Regions from separate parts of the Peribacillus sp. NPDC055009 genome, predicted to be linked through region 2. Evidence: riboswitches for the same ligand, from Rfam matches in the RefSeq annotation. Region 2 holds a riboswitch; the other holds the start of a gene.

Region 1 (7,155 bases), on a different contig from region 2:
ACGATTTCGTCAGGTCTTGTTTTACCCGCTTTCTGAAATGGGGCATGGAATTCCAATGCAAGCTGATTACCAAACCAAAGAAGCGTTTCAATATCGTTACACAGCATGTATTCGATATCCTCATCCATGAACGTTTTAATAAAAGCCGGCGCATAATCAGGTTTGTTTTTCTGGAAAAATCTTTCTTTATCCAAAGTGCCATGAGGATAGCGGATCGTCGTAAGCAGTTTATCCTTCAAGTAGGGTAAGAAGAAAGCTGAAACCTCTCGTAAATAATGAAGGTATTCAACTTTTACCACCTGTTTACCTTCAGTTATCCAAAGCGGTTTATCCCTGGAAGTTATTTGTACCGTATCTGGAAATGTGTATTGACCTAGCACAAATTTCTCCCAGGTACATTCATCGGGAGTCGTTTGTAAAAGCCATTGCGAAAACTGGGGTTCACGCAATTCATTTTCCTCGTATACGTGTAAGAATTGAACTTCTATGCAAATGGATGGATGGATATAAAAAAATTGTGCGTCTTCGTTTGATGCATTTTGCTTTATCAGTTGATGCAATATACTTTTATCTTGAGCACTCAGTCCATTTTTAACACTTCCGATTTTCGTTACGGCACCTTCCTTGAAAACTGCGAGGGAAACATAACCATTTTCTTTGTGCAATGCTGTAATGAAACAAGAAACGGTTTTCCAGTTTTTCACCTTAATCCAAGATGTAGTACGTTTTCCTTCTTGCCAAGTACCCCTAATTTCCTTGGCGACAACCCCTTCGCCATCTAATAGGGTGACCTTATTCAAGGCACTTTCCAAAACGTCAAAACTTTCTATTAATTGTATCAAAGCCTTATCGTTGGGATCAGGCGGAATAGGAAAGCCAAGTTTTGCCCCCATATTCAACATCAATTCCCTACGTTCTTCCATAGGTTTAGCTGCTAAGTCTTTTCCGTTGTTGCGAAGCAGGTCAAACGCTATAAACCGGCATGGGGAAAAGCGGGATTTTTCGGATATTAGGGATTGTTTACCAAGGCGTCCTCGCCACTGTATTTGAAAAAAGTCCGCTTTCGCTTCATTGGTAAGCCAGACCAATTCTCCATCCAACTGAAGCGGGAGATATTCTTCCAGGTCCAGTTCTTTGATGTAAGCAATGATTTCTGGGAATTGTGGTGATAATTCCTTCTCGTTCCGACTTGAAATGCTTATGGTATCGGAGTCTATCGTTAAAATAGCCCTAAAGCCGTCATATTTGACTTCATAACGCCAATCCTTGGGGCTGGGGGCTTCTGGGTAATATGTTGGCAGCATCGGTTTCATTTTTGTATCACCTCCGCAAATAATTGATTAACATTATTTTGCCAAAAAAACGAAGTGTTAGAGTTGGCAATTGTTTTTTCGGTTTTTTTTGAACAAAGGGGAATAATAAAATTGTTCTTCTCTTTAAAAATAAGTTATGAGGTGACGAATATGCATACGATGTGGAAGGGGAGCATATCATTCGGTTTGGTGAACATTCCGATAAAACTTCATGCTGCAACGGAGGATAAGGATATTTCTTTAAGGACGTTGCATAAGGAATGTCATTCACCGATTAAATACGAAAAAGTTTGTCCGGTATGCCAGAAAGAAGTGGGTAAGGATGATATAGTCCGCGCTTTTGAGTATACAAAGGGAAAATTTGTTGTATTGGAAGACAATGAACTAGAGCAACTGAAAAAACAAAACGAAGAAAAAGCCGTGGAAATTGTGGATTTCGTTAAAATTGAAGAAATAGATCCCATTTATTTCAATCGGAGTTACTACATGTCCCCTAATGATGGAGGGATAAAAGCTTATTCCCTTTTGAGGCAGGCCCTCAAGGAATCGAATAAGGTAGGATTAGCAAAAATCATCATTCGCTCTAAAGAACAAATGGCGGTAATCCGAGTCGTTGATAATACCTTGGTGATGGAAACGATTCATTATCCGGATGAAGTCCGTTCCACAGCGGATGTTCCGAATATCCCCGCCAATGATACCATTGCAAAAAAAGAAATCGATACTGCCGTATTATTAATAGATCAATTAACGACCACTTTCGATCCGACAAAATACACCGATGACTATCGAACCGCGTTACTTGAATTGATTGAATCAAAGAAAACGGGACAGACGACGATTACAGCCAAAACAAAAGAACCAGTTTCCAACAATGTAACCGATTTAATGGAGGCATTACAGGCATCCATTGACCGTACGAAACATGATGAACCGGAAAAGAAAAAGACGACCCGAAAGAAAGCGGCACCAAAAAAAAAGAAACAAGCTTAAACAGGAAGCTGAGCGGAAGACATATGGTGTCGCTCGGCTTTTCTGCTTGTTTTAGCAAGGAATCAGGCCTCTTATAAGGGAATGAAAGTGACTTTACAGGGAGGTATTTGAATAGGGAATGAAAGTGAAAATAGGTAAGTGAATCACGATTTAAGGATTAGAATGGAACTAAAAGAAAATGATGGATGATAATGAAGGCAAAAAAATTCGCTCCCTAAAGAGCGACAATGAGGAATTCAATCGTGAAAATCAACATATAGGCGAACAGTTGTAGTTTTCGACTATATATTGTGTTCATATTCTACCATATTTAATTCTGAAATAGCAACAAAATTACTGAAACTAACCTATGAATTTTTCTGGAAATCAATGATATTTCGCCCATTTAACGGCTCATGTGGCTTTTTCACTTCATATATTTTTAAAAACTACTGAATATAATGGATTTTTAGTATAATTTATACATATAGGATGATATAAATTAAATATGAATGGAAGATGCAAAATGGAAAATGGAAAAATCAAATCACTTCAGGCCGGAAAGCCGAAACATGAAAGTTTTTCGAATGTCGATATCTTTTCAGCCATGGATAAACAAGCACAGGATAATGTGACAGTGACTAAATCAGGCATAATTGGTGATGGGGTAGGTAATGAAAAGTTCCATGGAGGTCCTGATCGGGCTTTGTGCTTTTACCCCTTTGAGCATTATTCATTATGGAATGAAAGATTCTCTAAAAAGCTGGATATCCCAGCATTCGGTGAAAATTTAACCGTAGCGGGGATGAGAGAAGAAACCACGTATATCGGCGATATTTATCAAATAGGCGAAGTGATTGTTCAAATTAACCAGGGGAGGATACCTTGTTCGACCATTTCCCACTTCAATCAAGAACCTAAGTTTTTGGAACTAGTGCTGAAAACGAGTTTCACTGGTTATTTTGCAAGAGTACTTCAAGAAGGAACGATAAATAAACAAAACGAGATCGTACTAATAGATCGTTTGCAAGAAAAAATTTCAGTTCATTATGCAGCAGAGGTAATCCTTCATAAACGAGATGGGCTGGAAGGCGCCAAGGCTTTACTTACTCTGGACCCATTAGCGGAAGACTGGAAACAAAGAATCTTGAAGAGGGTTCAGGCTGCAAAAGATTGAATCATTTTTGCAAAAGTGAAAAAAATGTCGATCAGGTATTGAAATTGACAGATTATTAATGTAAATTAAATATAATCTAATTTTGAAATCTTGTGAAAATTATATAAATGGATCTTATCGAGAGAGGTGGAGGGACTGGCCCGAAGAAACCTCAGCAACCAGCTTAGGCAAAGGTGCTAAATCCAGCAAGCAGAGCTTGATAGATGAGGAGAATGTTTCAAAAAACCTTCTTCTTTGAGAAGGTTTTTTTTTCCTTTTCTCTCATACTCATAAAATACGACAAAAACAGGACTGTTTTTGAGAGAGGGTGTAATGATGAATTTTCGTAAAGAAGTGAAAGAAAGAATGCTAGTTGGGGAAGGGGCAATGGGGACCTTATTGTACTCAAATGGCATCGATCAATGTTATGAGGAATTAAACTGCACGAATCCGGATCAAATAGAGTCTATCCATCGTGCCTATCTGGAAGCTGGTGCAGATATCCTTCAATCGAATACATACGGAGCCAATTTCAACAAATTGAAACGGTATGGACTTGAAGATGAAGTAAGCAGAATCAATCGCCAGGGAGTCATTCTTGCTAAAAAAGCGGCAAAAGGACAGGCTTATGTCTTCGGTACCATAGGGGCACAACGGAGTATCAGGAAATCGGATTTAAACATGGAAGAGATTAAACGGGGGTTTCGTGAACAGTTATACAGTCTGTTGATGGAAAACCCTGATGGGATTCTGTTGGAAACATTTTATGACCTGGAAGAGCTGGAAACCGTTCTGCAAATCGTAAAAAATGAAACTGGACTGCCGATCATCGCAAATGTTTCGATGCATGAACTGGGTAATCTCCAAAATGGAATCCATTTAAATGAAGCCTTTCAAAAACTCGAGCAATTGGGTGCCGATGTTGTTGGGGTGAATTGCCGTCTTGGTCCACATCATATGATCCGGGCCTTGGAAGAAGTGAGTTTGCCAAAGCAAGCATCGATTGCCATATACCCTAATGCCAGCCTTCCTGATTATGTGGATGGAAGGCTCGTCTATAAAGCCGTGCCGGAATATTTCGGTTCAAGTGCCCTGGAACTTCGTGAGCAAGGTGCCGCTATCATAGGCGGGTGCTGTGGAACGACGCCACTGCATATTCAAGCTGTAAAGAATGCGATCGGAAGTTTTGCTCCCGTAAAAGAGAAAGTTACGAAATCCCGTGAAATAGAAATAATTGAAGTGAACGAAAGAGAATTGGAACTTCCACTGTACGAAAAGGCCAAGACGGAAAGGACAATCCTGGTTGAACTTGATCCACCTAAAAAGCTGGGAATAGAGAGCTTCATGACCGGTGCAGAGGTTTTGAAAAAAGCAGGGGTCGATTCCATTACACTAGCGGATAATTCACTTGCCTCACCAAGGATATCGAATGATGCACTGGCTAACCTACTGAAGAACCAATTGAATATTAATCCGATGGTGCATATAACATGCCGTGATCGAAATTTGATTGGCCTGCAATCACATTTAATGGGTCTGCAGACGGTGGGGCTGAATGAATTATTGATCATCACCGGAGATCCTTCAAAAATAGGGGACTTCCCGGGTGCCACTTCGGTTTATGATTTATCTTCCTTCGACCTTATAAGCATGGTCAAACAATTTAATGAAGGTCTTTCCTATTCCGGTCAAAGTCTGGGGCAACGGGCAAATTTTAAAATTGCGGCAGCGTTTAATCCGAATGTGAAATATCTGGATAAAGCAGTACTGAGAATGGAAAAGAAGATTTCCTGTGGTGCTCAATCCTTTTTGACACAGCCAATTTATTCGGTGGAGCAAATCGAAGAAGTACATGTAGCTACAAAACATTTAGAAACCCCGATTTTCATCGGTATCATGCCTTTGACAAGCACCCGGAACGCAGAATTCATCCATAATGAGATCCCAGGCATCAAATTGCCTGATAACGTAAGAAGGGCAATGGCTTTAGCGGGGGATGACCCTGTAAAGTCAAGGATTGAAGGGGTTAATATCGCGCGGGAACTGGTGGACGCGGCAAGGGAAAAATTCAAGGGCATATATTTAATCACTCCGTTCCTTCGCTATGAAATGACGGCGGAACTTACGAAATATATTAGAAAAGTCGATAGTAAACAGACATCAGAGGTGGCAGTACATGAATAAAAAAGCGATTCAAGATCAGTTAAATTCCAAGATTCTCCTACTTGATGGGGCGATGGGAACCATGCTTCAAGCGGAGGATTTGACAGCAGATGATTTTGGAGGGGAACAATTCGAGGGCTGCAATGAATATTTATCACTGACGCAGCCGGAAATCATCCAATCCATTCATGAAAAATATTTAGCGGCGGGCGCAGATATCATTGAAACAAATACCTTTGGAGCGACCAGCATCGTTCTTGAGGAATACCAAATAAGCACGATCGCCTACAAGCTAAATAAAATTTCAGCTGAGCTTGCCGTTAAAGCTTGTGAAAAGTATTCCAATGAAGAATGGCCAAGGTATGTAGCTGGCTCGATGGGCCCCACTACAAAAACGCTTTCCGTAACGGGCGGAACGACTTTTGATATTTTAACCGATTCTTATGAAGAACAGGCACTGGGTCTCTTGGATGGCGGTGTAGACTTGCTGTTGGTGGAAACCTGTCAGGATATGCTTAATGTCAAGGCTGCCTTTTCTGGAATCAAAGCAGCATTCGCAAAAACAGGAAAAGATGTGCCTGTCATCATATCAGGAACAATCGAACCGATGGGCACTACACTTGCTGGCCAGTCCATAGAAGCTTTTTATTTATCGGTTGAACATATGAAGCCCGTAGCTGTCGGCCTTAATTGTGCAACAGGGCCGGAATTCATGATAGACCATATCAGGACACTTGCAGATATATCAAACAGCGCCATCAGCTGTTATCCGAATGCCGGGCTCCCTGATGAAGAGGGCCACTATCATGAGTCACCTACTTCCCTGGCAGAGAAAATGAAGCAATTTGCCGAAAAGGGATGGGTCAATATCATTGGCGGATGTTGTGGTACGACACCAGAGCATATTAAAGAACTTTCCAGGGTCCTCGAAGGCATGAAGCCCCGTACTATTACGGAAACTGCCCATGGTCATGCCGTATCAGGCATAGAGCCGCTCATTTATGATGATTCAATGCGTCCTTTATTCGTAGGTGAAAGGACGAATGTTATCGGTTCCCGAAAGTTCAAGGAGCTGATACGCGGCAAGCATTACGAGCCAGCAGCCGAAATTGCACGTAACCAGGTGAAAAAAGGCGCCCATGTCATTGATATTTGTCTTGCTGATCCTGATGGGGATGAGCTTGGCGATATGAAGGAATTTGTGGAAGAGGTCGTCAAAAAAGTGAAGGTCCCATTGGTCATCGATACTACGGATGAAGTTGTACTTGAACAAGCATTAAAACATTCACAAGGAAAATCGATCATTAATTCCATAAACCTTGAAGATGGTGAAGAGCGCTTTGAAAAAATAGTACCCTTAGTCCATCAATATGGTGCTGCCGTTGTCGTAGGAACCATTGATGAAATAGGGATGGCCGTCGATGCTGAACGGAAATTGGAAGTGGCAACACGGTCTGTGGATCTGCTCGTCAAAAAGTACGGTCTAAACAAAAGTGACATCATCTTTGATCCGCTTGTATTTCCTGTAGGCACAGGAGATGAACAATATAT
Region 2 (7,155 bases):
GCTTTATCTCAGTCCGTACCGGGAGCTGTCGCCATTAACTCCGCCACCTTTATCGGCCATCGGATTGCCGGAATGAAGGGGGCAATGGCAGCCATGATTGGTGTTTCATTACCTACCTTTTTAATTGTTCTGCTCCTAGGCATTTTGTATTTTTTCATTCAGGATAATCCGAAGGTAGAATCCGCATTCATATCGATCAGAGCTTCCATAGTAGCCATCATCGCCTATGCGGCTATCAAGATAGGAAAAACGGCTATTGTAGACAAAACAACTTTCTGCATTTTAATAGTAGGAATTCCAGTCCTTTTCTTTCTGCACCCTGTGATGGTTATATTAGCAGGAGCTTTTGCTGGTATTGTGACCATCTCCATTAAGAGAAAATTAGGTTACGATGTCAAGTTGGACAGAAAAGATATAGGAAATGAAGAAAATGATTTCGAACCTTTCATGGGTGCTGGCATATAGGTATATCAAAAAAGGGTCTAACTAATTTTCAAGAAAGTGTGTGATGGAATGATGGAATTGTGGGAGTTGTTTAGCACCTTCTTTATTATCGGCTTTGTATCGTTTGGAGGCGGATACGCCATGATTCCCGTAATAGAATCGGAAGTCTCACAGCATGGATGGATGACGACGCAGCAATTTACTGATATCATCGCGATTTCCGGTATGTCCCCAGGCCCTGTCACTGCCAATAGTGCCATTCTTGTTGGCTATTCTACTGCTGGATTTGCAGGGGCCATTTCATCTGCTTTCGGAATCTTACTTCCTGCTATTATATTCGTAACCGTTATAGCCACCTTCTTCAGCAAATTGAATCATTACCCAGTTATTCAATCCATGTTCTATGGACTAAGACCCATTGTCACTGGTTTAATCCTCTTTGCAGCAATCAGCTTTGCACTTTCCAATAATATGATAGCGCTGAACTTTTCTTGGCATGCGATAAGCTTATTACTCGTTTTTGGATTATCGTTATTTGCCCTAATGAAATTACGCTGGCACCCAGCCTATGTAATTATCCTTTCCGGTTTAGTTGGTGTTGTCCTCTATTCATGACAGGTGTCGCACACACAACCATCATTAATTTGGACCGGAATTAAGCAGAAAAATTGAAGAATGATTGATACTATATGAATGGGAGAAAACTTGATTATGTTTATGTATTTACCATACAAAAAACACCCTGTATCCAATGATTCAGGGTGTTCAGACTGCAGACAAACTCGATGAAATTTTAGGGGTTTGTACAATTTGAACGTTGATTTCCCCTCCAGGCACTCGCTTTCCGCGGGCGGTCCGGGAGCCTTTGCGCCTGCGGGGTCTCCCCTGGACTCGCTTTTCCCGCAGGAGTCTCGCACACCCGCTCCAATCAACTTTGTTTTAACTTTTAGTTCTTCGATCCATCATTTCCCGGCTGAAACCGTGGAAAACCAATCAAGATGGCAATGACGCCACAAAATCCAATTAGTATTGGGTAATATGAATACTGCAAGATGCTTATCGGAGAAATCTTTGCTACCCCTGCTGCAACAAGCAGTTGTGCTCCATATGGTATCAACCCTTGGATACAACATGCAAATATGTCAAGCAAGCTCGCTGATTTACGCGGATCAATCCCATACTTTTCAGCGATATTTTTGGCAAGTGGCCCGGCAATGATAATCGAAATCGTGTTATTTGCCGTTGAAAGGTTTGTCAAACCAACAAGCCCTGCAATGCTGAATTCCGCCCCTTTTTTTGATTTGCTATTTCGGGTCACTAGATGGAGTAGATAATCGATGCCACCATTATGTTTGATAACAGCTACCATACCTGCAATTAAAATGGCAAGGAAGGAGATTTCATACATTCCCGCCATTCCTTCTCCAACTTTTTGAATGACACCCAACGGTTTATAACTTCCATCAGCCAAGCCGATAATTCCGGCAAATACGATTCCGATGGAAAGGACCAGGAACACATTGACTCCTGCCAATGCAGTGATCAATACGCAAAGATATGGAAGAATCTTCACCCAATTATAAGAATGTTGGGAGATGTCAGCTTGTTCACCCATTGTTAAAATTCCAAGGATTGCACATGTGATGATGGCCGCAGGTAAAACGATGAAAAAATTCACTTTAAACTTATCCTTCATTTTCGTTCCCTGAGTTCGAACTGCAGCGATTGTCGTATCTGAAATGAAGGAAAGGTTATCCCCAAACATCGCACCACCAATAACGGCCGCCATTGATAGGGCAAGCGAAATATCTGTTTGCTCACTAATCCCGACCCCTATAGGTGCCAATGCAACAATCGTTCCCATGCTTGTCCCCATGGATAAAGAAATAAAACAAGCAATAATGAATATCCCTACCATTAATAGATTTTGCGGAAAAACAGCTAAGGCAAGATTCACTGTCGATTCAACTGCTCCCATGCCATTGGCAACTTCGGCAAAAGCGCCAGCTAAAAGGAAAATGATAACCATTAACATAATATTGGCGTCCCCGGCACCTTTACAGAAGATATCAACCTTATGATTGAATGTCTCTTTCGGATTCATTGCCAATGCAGCTGCCGAAGCAATTGAAATTGCAACAATCACCGGAAATGAATAAAAATCTTTAGTGATGATTCCGGACCCTATAAATAAAATTAAAAATACGACAAATGGGATCAATGCCCATGGATTCCCTTTATTGTTTGCACTCATGATGTACACCTCTTTTTATTTTTCCCGTGACATGTGTCACAGCTCTTATTCTATTAACAGCTTTCGCAAATAACTCCAATTTGAACCTACCTGATTATCTAGTCTTGGAGATATAGCAAAAAAACTGGCATAAAAAAGACCCCTTCTATTTAACAACAAGAAGAGGTCTTTTAATTTATAAAAAACACCCTCCTTATCTTTCAGGCAAAAATCAGCCTGCTGGATTTGGCACAGCACTCCATTTAAGTCCGCTGCCGAGACATCTTCGGGCCAGTCCCTCCGTCTCTCTTGATAAGAAGATTACATTATATAATTTATCAAATATTACGATGCCTTCCAGAAAAGTACCACACTGGAAACTTGCTGAAACCATCTGAGTTTGTGAAAGTGACATCGAAAGTCTTTTTGAAAAGCAAATATAACAGTACAGCATTTTGTCTATTTTCGCAAGGGTTAATTTTAAAGTATTTTACATGCACTCTTTACTATTTATAAAGAAATCTTGACATGTGCGGTTAATCAGTTTTTTTCATTTATCGGGACGGAATTCATATAAAAAAGAGGTCTTATGACCTCTCAGCAAATTTGTTGTATTAGGTTAGATGAATTATTTTTGGTCGAATTCACATCAGTCGATACCTCAAAGGCTTCCATCTGTTCCGAATCGAATGACTTTAAATACTGCTGCAGATATGCAGGATCATTATTTGTTGGACTCAACCATTCTTTTTCATCTTCTGGTTTAAGGATGACAGGCATACGATCATGAATGCTGGTCATTAGCTCATTAGGAACGGTTGTTATAACGGAGCATGAATAGACGCTGATGCCTTCAGGAGATTTCCAGGATTCCCAGATACCCGCCATTCCAAATGGAGCATGATTCTTCAGTTTTATTCGCATCGGTATTTTTCTTTCCGGTGTCTTCTTCCATTCATAAAAAGAGTCAGCGATTATCAAGCATCTCTTCTTCTTATACGCATTCCTGAAGCTTGCTTTCTCAGCAATGGTTTCCGCTCTGGCATTGATCATTTTGTAGCCCACTTTTTCGTCTTTTGCCCAGAAAGGAATGAGTCCCCACCGAAGATATCCAAGTCGATTCCTTGCCCCGTCATTAATGACGGAGAGAACGGATTGGGAGGGAGCAATATTGTAGCTGAATTGGTATTCCCCATCAAACGATCCTTGAATATCAAACCGATCTTTTATTTCTTCAATGTCAGTGAAAAGGGTAAAACGTCCACACATACTATCGCCTACCGTATTAGAATTTATTACAGTGTAACAAATCGAACGGACAGGCACAAATCAGCGTTCTAAAATCCTGATGTCGGTAAATGGTTGATTAAATAATTCGCTGGAAATCAAAAGAGTTCCAAGGACTTCTCTTTCATCTTCAGCTTTAATGATTTCCGACAAGATCAAGGTACTGCCATTCCTGACCGTCACTTTATATTCATTCATAAAAAATCCCCCCTAGATGGTTGTTATTATAAACCAAAAACCCACAAGTATCAGTAGTGAACTTTGGTAGAGCCATGGTTAATCCTATAACGGGGAGTCAAGCAATGGCCCCGACCATTAACGCGTGTAAAGGAGGCGTAAAAAAGACTGTCCATGAATGATTCACGGACAGCCTGGGTGCAGCCAAAGGACTTAGTTTCAATACTTATAATTGAGCATGGAGATAACATTGAGGAAAGCTGGAAGGACCAAATTGGAATTGCCCCTCTTCCATATCCATTCATTATTTAAAATGCAGCAAAACTTCATTTATTAAATGTGCTGCCAATGTTACGGTTTTATTATTTTCGTCCAACGAAGGATTCACTTCCGAAATGTCAAAGGAGAGGATTTTTTCATTCGATACGATATGCCTAATAATCGCACGTACCAATTTCGGATTCAGTCCAAACGGCGATGGAGCACTCACCCCAGGTGCGTATGCTGAATCAATGACGTCCGTACATAATGTAAGCATAATGTAGTCATTTTTATTAACGAATTCATTTATCCGCCGCTTTGTTTCATCCATTTCGTTCAATGACAAATCTTCTTCCAATATGTAGTCTACCTTACTCCTCTCAGCGGTTTCAAACAGTGCCTTTGTATTCCCCTGCTTTTGAATTCCGACACATAAATATCCACAACTTTGGTCTTCTTCCAAAATCTGCTTAAACATCGTTCCTGATGAACTTTCTTTTTCATAGGGCCTCATATCAAAGTGCGCGTCAATATTAATGATCCCCAATCTAGCTTTTGGTCCAACGGATTTCCTAATCCCAAGATAATGGCCATACAGGGTTTCGTGCCCTCCCCCAAGTATGATAGGAATCGCTTTAGTCTCCAATATCCGGTCAACAGCCGATCCCAGTTCGAATTGGGCGGCCTCCATTTCCGTACTTTCACATATTACATCGCCAGCATCCACCAGCTCGGTTTGGGACGGTAAATGACAGGGTAATTTCGCCAAGTATTGCCTAATATGATCAGGACCCTCTGCAGCACCAATCCTGCCTTTATTCCTTCTGACGCCTTCATCACATTTGAAGCCAATCAACCCAAAGGTCTTTGATGCATTGGAAGAGATGGCTAATTCCGATATCGGAGCCAACCGTACTCTTTGGTGGTATCTGAAGCTGTCCATGTCAGATTGGGAATCAATTCTTCCATTCCAATATTTTGAAGTCGGATTAGTATACATAATTTCTCCTTTATTTAAAAAATTCCGAAATATCTTTTTTAAAAATTATAGATGAGATAATATATAATTACCAATACAAAAATTCAATATATCTATAGTTTAAAGCTATAGAAAGGAGCATAAATGGATCTTCGTCAACTTCGGTATTTCACTACCACCGTCCAGGAAAAGAATTTCTCAAAAGCGGCAAAAATGCTGCATATATCACAACCTTCCCTAAGTAATGCCATAATGAAATTAGAAAATGAAGTTAGTTTACAGCTTTTGGAACGTAATACAAGGGGTCTTGAGCTTACGGAAGCAGGGGGTCTTTTTTATACGAGATCTGTTGACCTGTTAAGAAGATTCGATAATTTGCAAGTGGAGCTTAAGGAAATGAAGGATGTTGGAAGCGGAACAGTATCTATAGGTTCCATAGAATCATTCAAATTTTGGTTTCCGAAGATAATCAGGAATTTTAAAATCAATTATCCTAATATTCATATAATAGTAAGGGAAATATTAGGGGAAGAGAAAGTTTTCGATTCGTTAAATCGGTATAATGTTCATTTCACCATCACGAACCAGCCCATCAAAAACGATGAAATTCTGTCCACTCCCCTTTATAATGAAAAATTCATGCTTTTGATCCATAAAGATGACGAGTTAAATGAAAAAGAGTCCATCACTTTCCAAGACATTGCAAAGAAAGAATTGATCATCAGTACAACTGGATTTCAAACAAGAGATGATATCTTAAGAGCATTTAAGGGTGAAAATGCAATTCCAAATATCCTATACGAAATAGAAAGGCTTGAAACGGCTTGCAGTTTGGTGGAAGAAGGGCTTGGGGTTACAATTTTACCGGAGTGCTATATAAAATCCGCTGTATCCCCCAATACTGCAATTCGTGCGATTGATTCGAATTTTTTGGAAAGGACTGTTTACCTGGCCTATTTGAAAGATCGATATCTGTCTCCTGCAGTATGTAAGTTAGTAGAGGAGATACATAGCTTTTTTAAGTGGGATGTTAGGAACGATGCCTAAATGCTGATTCTCTAATTTAATGGAAAAGACACCCTAGCTCATTGTGATTCACTTTATATAAAGAAAACACTTTAGACTTCCTGCCAATGAGCTAGGTTTCCCGCTCATATTTGCAGGAGGTTCATGTGTTTTCATTATCCATCCATATTGTTTTTCCTCACTAATTAATAACGTCCTAAAGCTGACACTTCCACGCCAAGTAAAATACTTGTTCAATAAAAATTCATTATAGCGCTTTTTAGGAAGTTCTTATTCCCTCTGCTTCACATCGCAAGTTATAAAAATACTGGATAATTTCCTTTTCATTTAGGATAGATTTTTTAAGACCCTGTAACGTACGCATCCCAACTCTTCTATCTATCTCAGAAAAAATCTTTATAATCATATCATCTGATTTTAAGGAAATTTCTATTGGTAAATTAAAATATTCTTCCACCGCATTAAAAAGTCATACTGTGCAAAAATCCCCTCTGCTTTAATCATTTCATGTGCTTGTATCCCTATCTAATAGTTCTGATTTCCATTATAGACATCGTATTCAATACTTTTGGCATTTCTTATTTCATTTTCTTTTCTGAACATTTCTCTATCAGATGTTATCGTACACATATTTAGGATTTCCTTTTTATCAACAGTAATAACAGCTCGTCCTAATCGGTCGTGAGCCTTTCGATAATTCGTAACAGTAAACTGAACTCTATTTTTTAGAGAGTCACAGATAAAACTC

What was found. Region 2 has a riboswitch for S-adenosylmethionine ahead of ACWF5P_RS24705 (Na+/H+ antiporter NhaC family protein). Riboswitches for the same ligand answer to the same signal wherever they lie in the genome.
Region 1: linked by a shared signal. The riboswitch ahead of ACWF5P_RS21335 (bifunctional homocysteine S-methyltransferase/methylenetetrahydrofolate reductase) and the one ahead of ACWF5P_RS24705 (Na+/H+ antiporter NhaC family protein) in region 2 are both predicted to bind S-adenosylmethionine.

The regions. Positions count from the first base shown of each region.
Region 1 is NZ_JBSGVZ010000018.1:3,912-11,066, reverse strand. It holds gene ligD (DNA ligase D) at 1-1,313, opposite strand, end outside; gene ku (non-homologous end joining protein Ku) at 1,464-2,306, shown strand; gene ACWF5P_RS21340 (MOSC domain-containing protein) at 2,812-3,462, shown strand; SAM riboswitch class I at 3,574-3,672, shown strand; gene ACWF5P_RS21335 (bifunctional homocysteine S-methyltransferase/methylenetetrahydrofolate reductase) at 3,778-5,625, shown strand; gene metH (methionine synthase) at 5,618-7,155, shown strand, end outside.
Region 2 is NZ_JBSGVZ010000026.1:7,639-14,793, forward strand. It holds gene ACWF5P_RS24695 (chromate transporter) at 1-465, shown strand, start outside; gene ACWF5P_RS24700 (chromate transporter) at 514-1,059, shown strand; gene ACWF5P_RS24705 (Na+/H+ antiporter NhaC family protein) at 1,391-2,698, opposite strand; SAM riboswitch class I at 2,889-2,996, opposite strand; gene ACWF5P_RS24710 (SOS response-associated peptidase) at 3,275-3,946, opposite strand; gene ACWF5P_RS24715 (hypothetical protein) at 4,007-4,162, opposite strand; gene hutG (formimidoylglutamase) at 4,446-5,402, opposite strand; gene ACWF5P_RS24725 (LysR family transcriptional regulator) at 5,526-6,428, shown strand; gene ACWF5P_RS24730 (hypothetical protein) at 6,667-6,813, opposite strand; gene ACWF5P_RS24735 (SF0329 family protein) at 6,933-7,155, opposite strand, start outside.